DNA from 3 places in the Shewanella vaxholmensis genome. Region 3 is predicted to be linked to each of the others. Evidence: predicted binding sites of a transcription regulator. Region 3 holds the regulator's gene; each other region holds the start of a gene.
The links. Region 3 encodes sigma-54, which starts transcription at its own class of promoters, with help from an activator protein. Its sites were predicted from a motif close to GTTGGCACGNNNNTNGNNT; they were not measured.
Positions count from the first base shown of each region.

Region 1 (3,278 bases), on a different contig from region 3:
GCCAATAAGCCAAATGATATCCCCGACCTCATCAATATGGTGGGCGGCGCTCCGTTAGTCATTAAGTTACTCGAAGGTACTCAAGGGATTGGCGTGGTATTAGCCGAGACGAAAACGGCTGCTGAGAGCGTGATAGAAGCATTCTTGGGGCTGAAAGCGAATATCTTAGTGCAGGAATACATTAAAGAATCCAATGGCAGTGATATTCGTTGTTTTGTTGTCGGTGACAAGGTCATCGCCTCTATGAAGCGACAAGGACCCGAGGGTGATTTTCGCTCCAATCTGCATTTGGGTGGCTGTGGTGAGGTGGTTAAAATCACTGCAGTGGAACGTAAGATGGCGATTGCGGCGGTGAAAGCGATGGGATTGGTGGTTGCTGGGGTGGATATTTTACGTTCTAACCGTGGCCCTCTGATCCTTGAGGTGAATTCGGCTCCCGGCATTGAGGGCATTGAGCAAACCACAGGGATTTCAGTGACTGAGCCCATTGTTGAATATATCGAGAAAATGGTCGCAGCCCGTAAAACCAACAGGCCCATCATTGCCTAATGGATGATTGCGCTAAAACAACGCCACCATTTAAAGTGGCGTTTTTTATGCTTATGGCTTAGAGGTTAGCACTTAGACGTAAGACCCTAAATGTTAGACCTTAGAGATCAAAGCTGTAGGAATAGCCGAGTACCAGTTTGGCATCATCATCGGTGAGATCGGTATCAGAAATCATAAACGACACTGTGCCCATGCTGGTATCTGCGCTGAGTGTGACGTTATAGTCGGCATAGTTATCTTCGCCAAACCAAGATTGCACAACATCACCGCTTGAGTAGCCATAGTGTACTGATAAGCTGAGCTTTTCAGTGAGAGGCACAGAGACAGTCGCGGCAAGATAGCTAAGATCTTTATTATCTAACGGATCGGCGGCGACATCGTCATCTGCATTGATGACATGGGAGTAACCCAGTTCAAGCCACTTCCAAGTCACTGCAGCATGGAGTTCACCAAAATCAATGCTGCCAGGAGCGTCTGGATAGGCGTAGTAGAGGTAGCCAAAGTCGTAGCTGATGTCTTCGGTAATACTGCCGCCATAACCCGCGTAGAGATCCAGTTCGTAGCTCGTATCGTCACCAAAATCTACATTCGATGCCCAAGTGCCTGCATAGAAGCCAGAATCATGGCTATAGTCAATCCCACCTTGGATTGCGACCGCATCTTTAGTTTGAGTCGCGCCGCGCCATAGGTAATTAGAGGTACCACCAATGTTGCCTGATACGGCTGCAAAGGCATTGCCAGCCAGTAACATTCCCGTCGATAAGGCCAAAACGCTGTACAGTGATTTCTTCATGCTCATCCCCTCGATTGACTTATTTATCGATTCACCAGTGGCACACTTAAGTAAGTAGTGGTCATTAGTGCATCTTGGTTTTTTTCTAAGAAGGGATTTGCTAATCACATGCCACTATTACAATTCTATGTAAAACAAGATATTAGAACATCAAGTGTTAATAAAATGTTTTTATTTGCCAGTTTATGGGGCAGAGGCGCACTCTTGTTGTGCAAAAAATATTCAGCGTTTCACTGGGATAGGGCAAAAAAAACGCCTCACAATGGAGGCGTTTTTTTGAATTTTCTAGCTTAGTTTACGCTGTCGCGTAGGGTCTTACCCGCTTTAAACTTAGGTACAGTCGCTTCAGCGATTTGAATTTCTTTACCTGTTTGTGGGTTACGGCCGGTGCGAGCTGCACGAGTCGCAGTTTCAAACGAACCGAAGCCTACGATGGAGATTTTGTCACCATTTTTCATTGATTCGGTAATGGCTGCTTCAAAAGACTTCAATGCGCGTGCGGCTTCTACTTTCGTTAGATCGGCATTTTCTGCAATTTTGGCGATAAGTTCAGTTTTGTTCATTTTTATTGTCTCTTCTTTCCGTAGATTTATTTGAAATAAGCGTGCCTAACATGCCATAAGGTTTAGCGCTTGGAAAGTCTTTTGCGTCTAAGGTGCCGCAGGATGTTCGGTAAAGCGCAGAATATTTGCTCAGTTCGTGACTTAAGTTTTATTCTTCTAAAAGTTGATAGAGTAATTTTTTTACCAATTTGGGTTCAAAGGGCTTGTCGCATAAGGCATTCACACCCGCTTGGGATACATTGCTGAGATGGGTATCGTTGGCTTCGGAAGACACCATCAAGATGGGAATATGTGATTGTTGGCTTTCATTACGGATATATTGAGTCAGCGCAAGGCCATCTACGCTTGGCATATTGTAGTCAGTGATCACTAAGTCAAACATATTGTTTTTCATCAACTCTATGGCCTGTGCGCCATCTTCGGCCTCGGTAATCAGTTTCATCCCTAGGTTACCGATAGTGCGTTTAATAACGTTTCTTGCCATGCGGCTATCATCGACCACTAATACGCGCACATCCTGCACATCGAAATTACTGAGGTCGAGTTCATCGTGGCTGAGCAGATCGATAGTGGCATTTAAGGCTGTGGCTAAATGCTCGGCACTGAAGGGCTTAGGCAGGATAGCGACCACACCCGATTGGCGGAATATCTCAAGTTGCTCACGGCGACACTCGCTCGAGACCAGCATAAATTGAATATCTTTGCAGTCAGCGCTAGCCCTTAAGTAGCCTAAGAGTTCGATGGCGGTGCCATCATCAAAATGCATCGCGCTGGCGATAAGATCGGGTTTGTGGCGAGCAATAATATCTTTAGCCGCTTCAATATTTTCTGCGGTTTGAATGCTGAGAATACCTTCCTGTTGTAAGCGTTGAATAATAATTCGACGCTGGATATCTGAAGGTTCTACCAAAAGAATGGAAAGTTCACTGGGCGATAAATGGCTCATAGTCTACTTCAAGTTAAGAGTCGCAAGTATTTTATTGGGTCGCTAAACTACGCTATTAGTAACAGCTTAGCAACAAATGTCCATTACTGCGTTTGACGGGTCAAATAATGACTCGTGACCTTAGAAAATGCGATCCAATATTGCAGGAGTAAAATGACAATAATGCTTATCGTCAGCGGCAACATAGGAATATTGTGACCAGAAACAATCACTTTTACATCTTCAGGGGTAATACGATAGGCAATAATCGCTGTGATACCTAGGGCAGAAAATCCTAAGGTTTGCATGCCGATATAAATCTTCAATACTAAGCTCGACCACGGCGTGCGCATCATTATGCCAACGAGCACGGGGAGTACGCCCAGGGTAAATACATCAAAGGATTGCGTTGTCACAGCCCGTAAAAGTGCGGCAATGCTGAAGAGGC
Region 1 is NZ_JAUOEV010000006.1:78,129-81,406, forward strand. Features, by position in the region: gene rimK (30S ribosomal protein S6--L-glutamate ligase) at 1-549, shown strand, start outside; gene Q4Q46_RS07600 (TorF family putative porin) at 650-1,342, opposite strand; gene Q4Q46_RS07605 (HU family DNA-binding protein) at 1,633-1,905, opposite strand; gene Q4Q46_RS07610 (response regulator) at 2,054-2,851, opposite strand; gene Q4Q46_RS07615 (hypothetical protein) at 2,935-3,278, opposite strand, start outside.
Region 1: a site for sigma-54 is predicted at 1,440-1,458, ahead of Q4Q46_RS07600 (TorF family putative porin). Genes of this name have one in related genera too.

Region 2 (3,278 bases), on a different contig from region 3:
TTATGTCCTACAGCGTTTGTAAGCGATCTCTCACACGGGCATGGGCATCTCACTCGGACGGCTTTTTTAACGCTTAAAAAAGCCGCTGATCATCTGAGCAAACATCACCCAATCAGCCATCAAACTGTAAAAGGGATACTGAAATGTCGCAGGTCGATTCTTCTCGAATACTAAGTGTCCCACCCACGCAAAACCGTAGCCAACGACCGGAATAAACCAACATAGCCACCAGGCTTGTGAAACCAAGGCAATGCCAATCAGCAGCAGGACTAAGCTACTGCCAACAAAGTGTAATTGCCGGCAAATCGGGTGCTGGTGTTGGGATAAATAGAAAGGATAGAAATCGGCGAACCGTTTATAAGAGTGAGTCATCTTGTTGAACCGAATAGAATAATAACTGACCATGGACACTGCCGATATTGAGCTCGCCTAAAGAGACAAAGTCATGCTGGGTAAATAACTGCAGATGGCTCTCTTGAGCGACAAACACACCAATGCCATCCAAATCCGGCTGCTCATCACACCAACTCACTACCGCTTGCACTAACTTATGTCCGAGTCCTTTGTGCTGCTCGTTCGGTGCAAGGGCGATAAACTGCAAAATACCGCAGTGCTTACTGGGTAAGAGTTCGACAATACTGGACTCTTTTTTCATCAACGCTTGGGTCGATTGCCAGCCAGTACCTAACAACATCTTTAAGCGCCAATGCCAGTAACGCCCTTCTCCCAAAGGCACTTCTTGCGTTACCACACAGGCTAAACCAACCAGTCTTTCATGGTCGAACAAACCTATGAGTGCTTGTTTTTGTTGCCATAACGTATTGAGTTCTTCGCGGATCGCGGCGCGCAGTTTTTGCTCGTAAGCGGCTTTATCTGAGGTAAAAAGTGAATCGACAAAAAAAGGGTCATCATGATAAGCGTTGTAGAGGATAGAGGCGGCAATGCGTAAGTCTTCCGCGGTCAAATAGACTGCACGGCAGTCTTCCAAGGTTTCATTGTCCATTATTAGTATTCCTTGACTTAGCTCACACTTTTTATGAGTAACAATTAATTTACCAAGGAAACGGAAAAGTGCAAATTTTAATCATAGATTGCATTTTTCAATCAGGCGCTTACTCTAAACGAAGGCACTATACTGAAAAGGAAATAATGATGGATACAACTCCAGTAGACCTAAGCCACTTATTCGAGCAACTCGGTTTAGACAGTAGCGATGAAGCCATAGCGCAATTTATTGCAACCCATGACATCGACCATCACATCCATCTAAGCCAAGCGCCCTTTTGGACCCCAGCTCAAAAGAGCTTTATCATCGAAGGCCTAGAAGCTGATGCCCTCTGGACTGAGCCCATTGATCAACTAGATACTCAGCTACGTAAGCTATAAAACTCGCGGGTTAAATTTTACTGTAAGCCGTTTCACCCCAACCCACTAAGGCATTGTTGCTCAGCACGATAGGTGTGCATTCATCCTTAGTGGTTTTTCCATCGCCATTATTGCGCTGGGTACGATAAAACAACACTAAGACTTCTTTATTCGATTCACCTTGTTGAGCACTTTGTTGAATGTAGGCTTCACTAAAATCAGCGGTGCCCATTAAGATCATCACTTGGTCTTTGGGCATCCCTAAACTCAGTTTGGTTAAGTTAGTGCGGTTTTTATCTTGCACTTTCTCCCATGATTCGCTGCTATCCCAACCCGATTCGCCATCACCGACATTGACCACACAGCCGCTAAGACCTAAGCTTGCAAGCCCTAAAAAAGTGATGGCGATAAGTTTGTTATTCAATTTATGGTTAATCATGTGACATCCTGTGTGATTATTATTTTTTGCTTGAAAAAGCGATTTAGGCAGGACAATAAGCAAAATAGATGCCAAATGACAACGCACTGTTTTTAAATGAAAAAACTTACGTGGTCTTTTAAGATTAGTTTAAATCATTCAACAAATTAAGGAATTTTGCTAATTATGAGTCCACTTGACCAAGTATTAGCGGCTGCACGTTCGCTCGAAGCCTGCGGTAAAGTACCGAGCCTTGCCTTAATAAAAACCCGTTTAGGTAGCAGCCTACCTTTACCGATATTGATCCAAGGCTTGCAGCAATTTAAATCTATGCCTAAGGCGGATCGCGAGCGTTTAGCCGAGTTACAAGCCATCAGCCCGACAATCGAAGCCGCTGCAACTAACGATACCTTGACGCTTGCGCTGCTTGCCGATCGCCTGCAGATACAACAGGCATATTTTGAACGTCATGCTGAGCAGCAAAAAGCAGAAATCATGCAATTGAAAAACGAACTGCTTGAACTAAAACAACGCATCAACTTATTAGAATCCCAAGGAAAAACCGCTTAATGTTTGTCACTGAACTGCGTTTTGAATGCTTCGCCGACACCACTATCTCTGCCGCCGAAAAAGCCATTAATCAGCTCCTTGAAGCCTATCGAGCTAATGGCCAAATCTTAGGGCGAGAATTTGCGGTCGCCTTTAATGACGGTGAGTTTAGAGTGCGTTTACTGATGCCAGAGAAAAGCAGTTTAGCGCATAAATATCACAGCCCTTGGGTCAAAAAAGCATTAGCAGAGTTAACCGACGCTAAGCTACTCGCGCCGCGGGAAAAGTTTATCGGTCAGGACATTAATTCTGAGGTCAGCAATACCGACACACCGAGCTGGCAACTGCTGTATACCAGCTTTGTACACATGTGCTCGCCCCTGCGCAGCGGCGATAATCTACTGCCGATTCCCTTATATCGACTTCCAGCAACCTTTAATGGCGATCACAAACGCATTATCCGTTGGCAGAGCGAATGGCAAGCCTGTGACGAGTTACAAATGGCGGCGGCCACCAAAGCAGAATTTGCCGCACTTGAGGAATTATCGAGTCCAGACAGTGATTTATTTCGCAGAGGTTGGGATTTGCGCGGCCGTATCGAATATCTCACTAAAATTCCGACCTATTACTACTTATACCGCGTCGGCGGCCAAGATTTGGCCTCCGAAATGGCGCGACCTTGCCCACGTTGTGGCAGTCATGATTGGAAACTCGATGAACCTTTATTGGATATGTTCCACTTTCGCTGCGAGCCTTGCCGCATAGTATCGAATCTGTCTTGGGATCATCAGTAACATCATCTTATCTCGCTGTAGACCTCAACCTAAGATAAGCCACGCTTAGGTTGAATGTTCCGCTCAAACTAAGTGTTGTTGAGCGTTAACACTCTGACTAAACGTGGTTGAAGGCTAAGAGCTCGCAGCAAGATAAAGAGCCCAGCTCCCAC
Region 2 is NZ_JAUOEV010000001.1:104,380-107,657, forward strand. Features, by position in the region: gene Q4Q46_RS00430 (Mpo1-like protein) at 67-372, opposite strand; gene Q4Q46_RS00435 (GNAT family N-acetyltransferase) at 356-1,003, opposite strand; gene Q4Q46_RS00440 (DUF2789 domain-containing protein) at 1,153-1,386, shown strand; gene Q4Q46_RS00445 (DUF3192 domain-containing protein) at 1,397-1,804, opposite strand; gene Q4Q46_RS00450 (hypothetical protein) at 1,970-2,353, shown strand; gene Q4Q46_RS00455 (Zn-ribbon-containing protein) at 2,353-3,126, shown strand.
Region 2: a site for sigma-54 is predicted at 1,862-1,880, ahead of Q4Q46_RS00445 (DUF3192 domain-containing protein). Genes of this name have one in related genera too.

Region 3 (3,278 bases):
ATGACAACATCATGGCCGTACTGCAAACGCGCAAAGAATTGAAGAAAGAGCAAAGGGAAGAACAACTCGAGCATCTGCTCGAAGAATTCCACATCACCCACATCCGTGACAGCCAAGGCATGTCATTGTCGGGCGGTGAACGTCGCCGTGTCGAAATTGCGCGGGCGTTAGCAGCAAATCCTAAGTTCATTTTGCTCGATGAACCCTTTGCGGGTGTCGATCCTATTTCAGTTATCGACATCAAAAAGATTATCGAACAGCTCAAAAGTCGTGGCCTTGGCGTGTTGATCACCGACCATAATGTTCGCGAGACATTAGATGTGTGTGAACATGCCTATATTGTGAGTCACGGAAACCTGATTGCCGAAGGAACACCTGCAGAGATCTTAGACAATCAGCAAGTTAGGGCTGTGTACTTAGGTGAACAATTCAGGCTATAGTTAATCAAGCGGAGCCAATGAAGGCAATTTGTGCCAGCATTGTGCTCCACTCAAGATGATAACAAGCGACCTCATCCAACAATAATAACGTAGGGATCAGCGGTAACATGAAAGCGTCACTCCAGCTCAAACTGGGTCAACAGTTAACCATGACGCCACAATTACAACAGGCCATACGTCTGTTGCAACTGTCGTCATTAGAACTGCAGCAAGAGATCCAGCAAGCCTTAGATTCTAATCCCCTTCTCGAGCTGGAAGAGGATCAATTCGACGCCACTAAAGCCCCTGTAAACCAAACGCTATCCGATACGGATTTCAGTGAATCTAGCACCCTGCCGCCAGAAAAAGACAGCTCCACCATAGACACGGCAGAGTCGCTCACGAAAGAGTCCATGCCCGACGAACTCCCCATGGACACCACCTGGGATGAAGTGTTCACCGCCTCCCCTAATTCTGGCCCCGGTGGCAGTCGTGAAGATGATATGCCCTTCCAAGGTGAGACCAGTGAAGGCCTGTATGAGCACTTAGAATGGCAAAAAAACCTCACGCCGTTTTCTGAAACCGATTTAGCCATTGCTACCGCCATTATTGATGCCATCGACGATCAAGGCTATCTCACCCAAAGCACTGATGAAATCCTCGAAGCTATGGGTAATCCTGAGGTCGAACTCGACGAAGTCGAAGCCGTACTCAAGCGCATTCAACATTTTGATCCCATTGGTGTGGCCGCCCGCGATTTAAGCGAGTGCCTGCTGATCCAACTGTCGCATTTCGCCGCTGACACTCCCCATCTAGAAAATGCCCGCATGTTGATCAAAGATCATTTAGATCTGATCGCCGCCCGCGATTTTAGATTGTTGATGCGTAAGACTAAATTAAAAGAGGATGAGTTAAGGGACGGCATCGCGCTTATCCAAACCCTCAATCCCCGCCCAGGTTTATTGATTACGCCCAACGATGACGAATACGTCATCCCAGATGTGTCTGTGTCGAAGAAGAATGGCCGCTGGGTGGTTGAACTTAACCCAGACTGCATGCCAAAAATCAATGTAAATCAACACTATGCATCGATGGCGCGCAGTACTAAAAACCAAGCCGATAGCCAATTTATTCGTGGCCATCTGCAAGAGGCTAAATGGTTTATCAAAAGCCTAGAAAGCCGTAACGACACTTTACTTAAAGTTGCGAATTGCATAGTGCAATATCAGCAAGGTTTCTTTGAATACGGTGAAGAAGCCATGAAACCTATGGTGCTTAACGATATTGCCGAAGCGGTAGAAATGCATGAGTCGACCATCTCACGGGTGACGACACAGAAATACATGCATACCCCTAAGGGACTTTTTGAACTAAAATACTTCTTCTCTAGCCACGTCGGTACTGACGATGGTGGGGAGTGCTCATCCACAGCAATCAGGGCCTTCATTAAGAAACTGGTTGCCGCGGAAAACCAGAAAAAACCATTGAGCGACAGTAAGATGGCGCAACTTCTGGCAGAACAAGGGATCAACGTAGCCCGCAGAACCATTGCGAAGTACCGAGAGGCTATGCTCATTCCGCCTTCTAATCAGCGTAAAAGTTTATAACCTACAGTGGATATCGGAGGACGTTTCTATGCAAATAAACCTGAGTGGACACCATGTCGAAATTACCGAATCGTTACGCGCATATGTAGAAGAAAAGTTTTCAAAACTTGAACGCCATTTCGAACAGATCAATAATGTGCACGTTGTGCTCAATGTCGAGAAAATGCAACAGATCGCCGAAGCGAGAATAAATCTTATCGGTGGTGAAGTTTTTGCTACTTCAGAGCATGCTGACATGTATGCCGCTATAGACGCCCTGATTGACAAGCTTGATCGTCAGGTTATTAAACACAAAGAGAAGTTAACAAAACACTAATAATGGAACTTTGTACCATACTGCGGCCGGAGTGCACTACCTGCGCCACTCCGGGCAGCAAGAAAAAGGTACTGGAACTCATCAGCGACTTAGTCGCTGCCCAGTACCCGACCCTCTCATCTCAAGAGATATTCGAAAGCCTAGTGGCGCGCGAAAAGATGGGGAGCACAGGTATAGGTAACGGCATCGCCATTCCACATGGTCGACTAGCCGATATAGATCAGCCCATTGCCATACTCATTAAGTGTGAAGAGCCGATAGCATTCGATGCTATCGATAAGCAACCTGTTGATATTTTATTTGCACTACTGGTGCCTGCAGACCAATGTCAGCAGCACTTAAGTACCTTGTCTTGCATGGCCGAAAAGCTGAGCGACAAGCAAATATTAAAGCAATTACGCAAGACGCATGATGAAACGGAACTCTATCAGGTAATCACTGGATGAAACTGGTCATAGTGTCGGGCCGCTCAGGCTCAGGCAAATCTGTCGCCCTAAGGGTACTCGAAGATCTCGGCTATTATTGTGTCGATAACCTTCCCTTGCCCTTAATCGGCACTTTGCTTGAGCAACTCAAAGGCAGTAACGATCTCGTCGCCATCAGTGTCGACGTGCGTAACATGCCTGAGCAGGACAAGGTCTTAGTGAAGCAACTCGCGAGCCTGCCTCCTGATACTGAGTTAACCAGCTTCTTCCTCAATTCCAGCGATAAAATTCTGCTCAAGCGTTACAGCGAAACCCGCCGTTTGCACCCTTTGTCGAAGAGCCAAGTCTCTTTGCAAGAAGCGATAAAACTGGAAGGGAAGCTGCTCGAGCCTATGTCAAAACTGGTCGATCACTACATAGATACGTCGAACCTGAATATCTATGATTTAAGCGACCAAGTCAGACAAATTCTGCTCGGCAGCGTCGATAAAGAGTTAGTGATCAACTTCGA
Region 3 is NZ_JAUOEV010000012.1:119,856-123,133, reverse strand. Features, by position in the region: gene lptB (LPS export ABC transporter ATP-binding protein) at 1-440, shown strand, start outside; gene Q4Q46_RS12180 (RNA polymerase factor sigma-54) at 548-2,026, shown strand; gene hpf (ribosome hibernation promoting factor) at 2,055-2,342, shown strand; gene ptsN (PTS IIA-like nitrogen regulatory protein PtsN) at 2,345-2,788, shown strand; gene rapZ (RNase adapter RapZ) at 2,785-3,278, shown strand, end outside.